2 regions of the Metabacillus sp. RB-C-LZQ-3-1 genome follow, and region 2 is predicted to be linked to the other one. Evidence: predicted binding sites of a transcription regulator. Region 2 holds the regulator's gene; the other holds the start of a gene.
The links. The regulator LexA, encoded in region 2, represses DNA repair genes until DNA is damaged. The targets are predictions, from matches to a motif close to CGAACATATGTTCG.

Region 1: a site for LexA is predicted at 2,122-2,135, ahead of uvrB (excinuclease ABC subunit UvrB). Genes of this name have one in related genera too.

Annotation. Positions count from the first base shown of each region.
Region 1 covers NZ_JBZFLI010000007.1:208,810-213,247, reverse strand. The annotation lists gene uvrA (excinuclease ABC subunit UvrA) at 1-57, opposite strand, end outside; gene uvrB (excinuclease ABC subunit UvrB) at 65-2,050, opposite strand; gene AC4GZ8_RS13695 (DUF2198 family protein) at 2,349-2,582, opposite strand; gene AC4GZ8_RS13690 (GNAT family N-acetyltransferase) at 2,605-3,048, opposite strand; gene AC4GZ8_RS13685 (peptide chain release factor 3) at 3,366-4,438, opposite strand, start outside.
Region 2 covers NZ_JBZFLI010000002.1:125,016-129,453, forward strand. The annotation lists gene AC4GZ8_RS03965 (methionine gamma-lyase family protein) at 1-443, shown strand, start outside; gene AC4GZ8_RS03970 (MerR family transcriptional regulator) at 549-950, shown strand; gene glnA (type I glutamate--ammonia ligase) at 1,009-2,343, shown strand; gene lexA (transcriptional repressor LexA) at 2,411-3,031, opposite strand; gene yneA (cell division suppressor protein YneA) at 3,186-3,497, shown strand; gene AC4GZ8_RS03990 (YneB family resolvase-like protein) at 3,535-4,206, shown strand; gene AC4GZ8_RS03995 (DUF896 domain-containing protein) at 4,361-4,438, shown strand, end outside.

The DNA of each region.
Region 1 (4,438 bases), on a different contig from region 2:
AATATTTTTTAAGTTGTGGGCTCGCGCTCCCTTCACAACAATATGTTCCATTGCCATAATTGCTTCACCCTTCCGCTTTCAGCTCTAAAATTAAATCACGAAGCTCCGCAGCGCGCTCAAAGTTCAATGCTTTTGCTGCTTCCTTCATTTCATTTTCCATTTCAGTAATGACTTTATCTCGTTCTTTCTTCGTTAACTTCGTTAGTTTACTTGCAGGTGTTGCTTCATACTCTTCTTGATCTTCTGCTGCCATTGTGGCACGGATCACATCGCGAATTTCCTTTTGAATCGTTTGCGGTGTAATTCCATGTTTTTTGTTAAATTCCTCTTGAATTTCGCGGCGCCGCTTTGTTTCATTGATTGCAATCTCCATTGAGTTCGTGATTTTATCTGCGTACATGATTACATGGCCTTCTGCATTACGAGCAGCACGCCCGATTGTTTGGATGAGTGATCGCTCTGAACGTAAGAACCCTTCTTTGTCCGCGTCTAAAATCGCCACAAGTGAAACCTCTGGAATATCCAACCCTTCTCTTAGAAGGTTAATCCCAACTAACACATCATATTTTCCAAGCCGGAGCTCGCGGATAATTTCAATCCGCTCCAATGTTTTAATTTCTGAGTGGAGGTAATTGACTTTAATGCCAATCTCCTTGAGATAATTTGTTAAATCCTCTGACATTTTCTTAGTTAAAGTTGTGATCAGCACACGCTGATTTTTTTCAACTCGTGTTTGAATCTCTCCGATTAAATCATCAATTTGACCTTCGATTGGCCGAACATCAATTGTTGGATCGAGCAATCCTGTCGGACGAATAATTTGTTCAATCATTTCAGGTGAATGTTCCATTTCATATGGACCAGGTGTTGCTGATACAAAAACAATGTTTTCGATATGCTTTTCAAATTCCTCAAATCGTAATGGCCTGTTGTCTATTGCTGATGGCAAACGGAAGCCATGGTCAACAAGCACCTGCTTACGCGCTTGGTCTCCATTAAACATACCCCTGATTTGCGGTAATGTAACATGTGATTCATCAATAATAATTAAAGAATCATCCGGAAAGAAGTCGAGCAGGGTATAAGGTGTTGACCCTGGAGGTCGTAATGTTAAATGACGGGAGTAGTTTTCGATCCCAGAGCAAAAGCCCATTTCTCTCATCATTTCCAGGTCATATCTTGTTCGTTGCTCAAGGCGCTGTGCTTCAAGTAGCTTTCCTTTTTCGCGCATCTCTTCAAGTCGCTCCTCAAGCTCTGCTTCGATGTTTTTAATCGCTTTTTCCATCTTTTCTTCTCTAGTGACGAAGTGGGAAGCCGGGAATATCGCGACATGCTCACGGTCTCCTAAAATCTCACCTGTTAAGGCATTCACTTCTCGAATCCGGTCTATTTCATCACCGAAAAATTCAACTCGGATACACTGTTCATCACGTGAGGCCGGGAAAATTTCCACTACATCACCGCGAACCCGGAATGTTCCTCTTCGGAAATCAATATCATTTCTTTCATATTGAACATCGACTAATTTTCTTAGTAATTGATTACGTTCGATTTCCATACCCGTTCTTAATGAAACAACTAACTCTTTATATTCCTCTGGCGAACCGAGGCCGTAAATGCACGAAACACTGGCAATAATAATGACATCGTTCCGTTCAAAAAGCGATGATGTGGCTGAGTGACGAAGCTTATCAATTTCATCGTTAATGCTTGCGTCTTTTTCTATAAATGTATCTGTTTGCGGCACATAGGCTTCTGGCTGATAGTAATCATAGTAGCTCACAAAATACTCAACAGCATTGTTAGGGAAAAACTCTTTAAACTCACTATAAAGCTGTCCTGCTAATGTTTTGTTATGAGCAATGACTAATGTCGGTCTATTTATTTCTTTGATTACATTTGAAACAGTAAAGGTTTTCCCTGTACCAGTGGCACCCAGCAATGTTTGGAATCGTTTGCCCTGCTTGATTCCTTCAACAAGAGATTGAATTGCTTTAGGCTGATCACCCTGCGGTTTGTATTTTGAGACTAATTCAAATTGATCGCTCACACATAAGCCTCCATTCCGTAATTATCATTATGAATAGTTTACCACAAAATAATGGAAAATCACTAAAAATACGAACTTTAGTTCGCATTAATTTTATTGGTATGTAAGTTGTGATCGTCGTTGCAGGCTGATTTTAGTAGAATTTTGCAACTTTGCTCGTTTTTTTGCAAACTCTATGATTTTTTTGCAAATTCAAAGATTTTCTTGCAAACTTAAGAATTATTTTGCAATCACGAAAAAAAGAGCTCACCATAGCCCTTTTTTAGTTAAGTATTTCTCTTTTTGTTCAACCTCAAACCTATTTCTTCTTTAGCAAGTCCGCCTTCATTTTTCTCGCATAGAAAAAACCGACAGCAAGTGAGACGATGTCGATAAAAAAGATACTCGGACCATGCGTATAGCCTTTAATATAGGAAGCGATGAGCAAAGCCGCTGCCAAGGCTGTTCCAACATAATGATTATAGCTCACTCGTGTAAAAAGAAGGACAAGAAGAAAAGGCATAATGATTGCTAGTATCACTTTTAAAACCATATCTTAATCACCTATTCTTCCATTATAGTGATAAATGATAGAAATACACATCATTCTCTTTTTCATAGCCTATGCTTTCGTAAAGAGCTTGGGCATGAACATTGTCTTTTCCTGTTTCTAATAAAATCCCTGCCGCGTTTGTTTCCTGGGCATACTTTTTCGACTGTTCCATCAATGCTTTACCTACACCGAGTCGCCGGAATTCTTCCGCAACAAATAAATCATTAAGCAGTAATTTTCGTTTCATTCCTACGGATGTAAAAATTGGATAGAGCTGCACAAAGCCGGCCGGCAGTCCCTCCTTGCTTTTCACAAGAAATATAGTCGATTCGTTTAATTCCATTCTTTCCTTAATAAAAGCCTTTGCTCCCTCAAGGTCAGATGGTTGACCATAAAAAATTCGGTACTTGTTAAATAGCTCTGAAACATCGTTCAGGTCAGAAACCGTTGCTTTTATCACGTTCACATGTTCCCCTCGATTCCGGTATTATATATAGGCTGTTCTCGTAAAGATTGTTGCTATTGATTTTTAAAACGTTAGTGGAATGGAGCGGAAGACACTTGACTCCTGCGGGAGGTAGAGGAAAGGCCAAGACCCCGCAGGCGAAGCTGAGGAGGTTTGGCTTCCTCCCCGGCGAATCTTGTGTCTGGAGCGCAATGGAACAACCTGTTATCACGTTACCGCCCTTATTTACAACAAAGTATGCGAAAACATATATAAATTATCATATCATGAAAACCAAAAAGAAAAGGGCTAATTTTCATGCAATTAGCCCTTAAACATTATTTCTGTGATGTCACACCTTGATAGTCGTTCTCTTCCAATAAATCAACTAACTCAATGTCTTTTTGATTTTCTAAAAAGTACCGTAATGTAAACTCATTTTCAAATAGAACGGCATAGGCGCCATAACGGTCACGGACAAGCATGCTTCTTGAGTCAAAGAAACGTTTATCAAACTTCTCGCTCTTGATCCATCTTGGAATTCGTTCTCCAAGTGAAGTAAACTCAAGTTCTACATTGTATTCTGCTCTCATTCGGTATTCAAACACCTCAAACTGAAGCTGACCGACTGCACCAAGGATGATCGAGTCATTTAATTCTTGGCGATATAATTGAATCGCTCCTTCTTGAACTAGCTGCTCAATCCCTTTTCGGAATTGCTTCGCCTTCATAACGTTTTTCGCTTGAACGCGTTTGAATAATTCTGGCGGGAATTGCGGCAGTTCTTCATATTGATAAGAATCTTTACCGCCGATTAATGTATCCCCAATCTGGTAAATGTTCGGGTCATAAATCCCGATAATATCTCCAGGATAAGCTTCATCCACTGTGTCACGATCTTTTGCCATAAATGCTTGGGTTTGATTTAGCTTAATCGTTTTATTTGTACGACTTAAGTTCACACTCATACCACGCTCAAATTTACCAGAGCACACACGGAAAAAGGCAATTCGATCACGGTGTGCCGGGTTCATATTGGCTTGAATTTTAAAGATATACCCTGAGAATTGGTCATTTTCCGGTTCAATTAAGCCCTGATCTGTTTTTCGCGGCTGTGGTTGTGCAGCGAATTGCAGGAATGTATCAAAAAATGTCTGCACTCCAAAGTTAGCAAGGGCACTTCCAAAGAAGACTGGTGTCAGCTCTCCTTTTTCCACTCGCTCAGGGGAAAATTCATTTCCTGCTTCCTCAAGCAGTTCTAACTCACCTAATGTATCTTGATAAATCGGGTTTTCTTCAATATCTGTTCCAGCTAGTTCACTTAAAGGAATCACTTCTTCATGTTCATCACCTTTGAAGCGAACAAATTGTTTATTAAAACGATCGTGAATGCCTAAGAAGCGTTTTCCAC
Region 2 (4,438 bases):
AGATGTATCAAGGGTTCTTTATGGCACCGCATGTAGTGGGACAAGCATTAAAGGGAGCAGTATTTACTTCCGCATTCTTAGAGGAATTGGGTTTAAAGACAAGCCCAATGTGGAACAGTAAAAGGACTGACTTAATACAGTCTGTTCAATTTGATGATCCAGACATGATGGTCGCTTTTTGTCAAGCAATCCAGTATTCATCACCAATTAATTCACATGTAACACCATACCCGAACTATATGCCTGGGTATGAGGATGATGTCATAATGGCAGCAGGAACTTTTATTCAAGGAGCTAGCATCGAGCTGTCTGCTGATGGACCGCTACGGGCACCTTACGTTGCATATGTTCAAGGCGGACTTACATACTCTCATGTGAAAATTGCAGTTTGTTCAGCTGTCGATTCTTTAATAGACAAAAATTTAATCTCGATTGTTAGTTAACTACAAAAATAGATGACGAAACTATGTTATGTAAGCTGACATTTAATTGACACATAATGTTACATAGGTTATAATGAAAACAGTTAACTAAAAGGAGCGAATAACATGAGTGATAATATTCGACGCTCAATGCCCCTATTTCCTATTGGAATTGTTATGCAGCTCACTGATTTATCTGCAAGGCAAATTCGTTATTATGAAGAAAATGAATTGATTTTTCCAGCTAGAACGGAGAGCAATCGAAGATTATTTTCATTTAACGATGTAGATAAATTATTGGAGATTCGTAATTTAATTGAACAGGGTGTCAACTTAGCGGGAATAAAGGAAATTTTCTCCCGTAAAAGCTCACATAAAGAAGAAAAACAAGAGCAACCTAAAACAGTTGAAAAACCTGATTTAAGTGATGCTGAATTACGAAAACTTCTTAAGTCTGAGCTTATGCAGGCGGGTCGTTTTAATCGACCTACATTGAGACATGGTGACATGTCAAGATTTTTCCATTAATATAGTAGCAATGAATAATTGAATATAACTTTTTGAAATTGGAGAGGAGATTTTCAGGGTGGCTAAATATTCAAGAGAAGATATTGTGAGCTTAGTAAAAGAGAATAATGTAAAATACATCCGTTTACAATTTACGGATATTCTTGGAACAATTAAAAACGTTGAAATTCCAGTAAGTCAGCTTGATAAAGCACTTGATAACAAAATGATGTTTGATGGTTCTTCAATTGAAGGTTTTGTCCGTATTGAAGAGTCTGATATGTATTTATATCCTGATTTAGATACATTTGTTATCTTCCCTTGGACTGCTGAAAAAGGAAAAGTAGCTCGTTTTATTTGTGATATCTATAATCCAGATGGAACTCCATTTGCAGGTGACCCACGTAATAATTTACGTCGTATCCTAAGTGAAATGGAAGAGCTTGGATTTACTGATTTTAACTTAGGGCCAGAGCCGGAATTCTTCTTATTTAAATTAGACGAAAAAGGCGAGCCAACACTTGAACTTAATGATAATGGCGGTTACTTTGACTTAGCACCAACGGATCTTGGTGAAAACTGCCGTCGTGATATCGTTCTAGAGCTTGAAGAAATGGGCTTCGAAATTGAAGCTTCTCACCACGAAGTGGCTCCAGGACAACATGAGATTGACTTTAAATATGCTTCTGCAATTAAAGCATGTGATGATATTCAAACATTTAAACTAGTTGTAAAGACAATTGCTCGTAAGCATGGTTTACATGCTACATTTATGCCAAAACCATTATTTGGTGTTAATGGTTCAGGTATGCACTGTAACTTATCTTTATTCAGTAAAGGGGAAAATGCATTCCTTGATCCAAATGGTGATCTGCAATTAAGTGATACTGCAAGACAATTTATCGCAGGAATTATTAAACATGCACCTGCATTTACTGCAGTGACAAACCCAACTGTAAACTCATACAAACGTCTTGTTCCTGGTTATGAAGCACCTTGTTATGTTGCTTGGTCTGCACAAAACAGAAGTCCACTAATTCGTATTCCAGCTTCGCGTGGTTTAAGTACTCGTGTTGAAGTACGTAGTGTTGACCCTGCTGCAAACCCTTATTTAGCAATGAGTGTTTTATTAGCTGCAGGTCTTGATGGGATTAAAAATAATCTTGATGCTCCAAAACCAATTGATCGTAACATTTATGTTATGTCTAAAGAAGAGCGTGTTGAAAATGGAATCGTTGATTTACCGGCAACATTAGCTCAAGCATTAGATTTATTAAAAGCTGACAGCACAATGAAGCATGCTTTAGGTGAACACTTATTTGAGCACTTTATTGAAGCAAAAGAAATCGAGTGGGATATGTTCCGTACACAGGTTCACCCATGGGAAAGAGAGCAATACATGTCAATGTATTAATAGTAAAAAGCCTCGACAAATTGTCGAGGCTTTTTTGCTGCTATAAAAAAAGCTTATCCTTCAATACTTAGTGTACAGTGCGATAAACGCCAATTACTTTTCCTAATATACTAACATTTCGTAAAATAATAGGTTCCATAGTTGAATTTTCAGGTTGCAGGCGAATATAATCTTTTTCCTTAAAAAATCTTTTACATGTTGCCTCATCATCATCTGTCATAGCAACAACAATATCACCGTTGTTTGCTGTTTGCTGCTGGCGAACGATTACTAAATCACCATCTAAAATTCCAGCCTCAATCATACTTTCACCCATAATTTCTAACATGAATACATGTTCATCATCTGAAACATAGCGATCTGGTAAAGGAAAATATTCTTCAACATTTTCGATTGCAGTAATAGGAAGACCTGCTGTTACCTTCCCGATTACTGGAACATTAATGACATTGTTCTTAGGGATATGGGATGTTTCTTCTTCTAAGATTTCGATTGCTCTAGGTTTTGTAGGGTCCCGTCTAATTAATCCTTTTGATTCTAATCTAGCTAAATGACCATGAACTGTGGAGCTTGATGCTAGTCCTACTGCTTCACCAATTTCACGAACGGAAGGTGGGTAACCTTTCTTTTGGACCTCATCTTTTATAAAACTTAAAATATCTTGTTGTCTTTTTGATAGTTTCGTCATCCTTTGTGACACCTCGGATCCTCTAATTTATGTTTATTATAGCATCTTTTACCTATATATACAAACATAAGTTCGAAAAAACACTTGACTAGAACAGTTGTTCGTACTATACTGAGTTTATAAATACGAACAAATATTCTTATGGGGTGTTATTATGAAAAGGGAATCATTATCTTACATACTAGCTTTTTTTGTCGTTCTACTAGCAATAACAGTAGGAATTACTTACACTAATAAAACAGATAGCTTAGAAAATTATCATCAAGTTGAAATTAAAGAAGGCGATAGTCTTTGGACAATTGCTGATCAATTCCAAGAGAATAAAAATATTTCAAAGCAAGAATTTGTCAAATGGGTTCAGGAAAAAAATAATCTTTATTCTACTACAATAAAACCTGGAGACATTGTTTTTGTCCCAGTACAAAAAGAAGAAATTTATCAATTTCATCAGATTGCTAGTGAATAAATAGTAAGATTTTTTGGTTAAGGTGATGTGATAGTTTATGAAGGCGGTTGTTTATTGTCGAGTAAGTACCGAGAAAGATACGCAGGACACGTCAATTGAGAGACAAAAGGAAGAGTTACTATCATTAGCTGCTTCTCATAATATGGACGTGATAAAAGTAATAGAAGATAGACATAGTGGTTATGATGTAGACCGTGATGGAATTATTGAAGCACTTGCATTATTAAAAGATAAGAAGGCATCGGTTCTTCTAGTTCAAGATGATACAAGATTAGGGAGAGGACACGCGAAAATTGCCCTTTTACACGAAATAAAAAAGTTAGAAGCTACAGTATTCACACTAAACGAAAAGGGTGAACCTGAACTATCAGAAACGGATTCAATGGTATTGAATATTTTAGCTGCAGTGGAAGAGTTTCAAAGAAAACTTATCAATTACAAGATTAAAAGAGGGATGAATCGGGCTATTGAGAATGGATTTAAGCCTCAGAATAATTTAAAAAACCAGGATCAAGGTGGAGGTCGTGAGAAGATCGAGGTACCAATTGAAGAAATACTTAAGTTAAGAGATAAAAAGCTAACATTTCATGAAATAGCTGCTACCCTTAGAGGTGTCGGCTTCGAAGTAAGCAAAGCAACAGTTCATAGGAGGTATAAGGAACACGTAGAAAAGCTTCAAATTAATTCAGATGATAGTAATGTTCAATGAGACATTGATGTTCATTCAGTTGTTATTTTCCTCTCAATTTAGTATGATGACATTTGTGGTATTAAACCAAAATATTAAATAATCTAAAACATGATTGTAGTTTCTTATCATTTTGTTGATTAGAATAGTTACTAGTTATGAGAGGAGTACTGATATGTTACCAAAGTCTAAAATAGATCGTATAAATGAATTATCAAAGAAATCAAAAGCAAAAGGCTTAACAGAGAAAGAG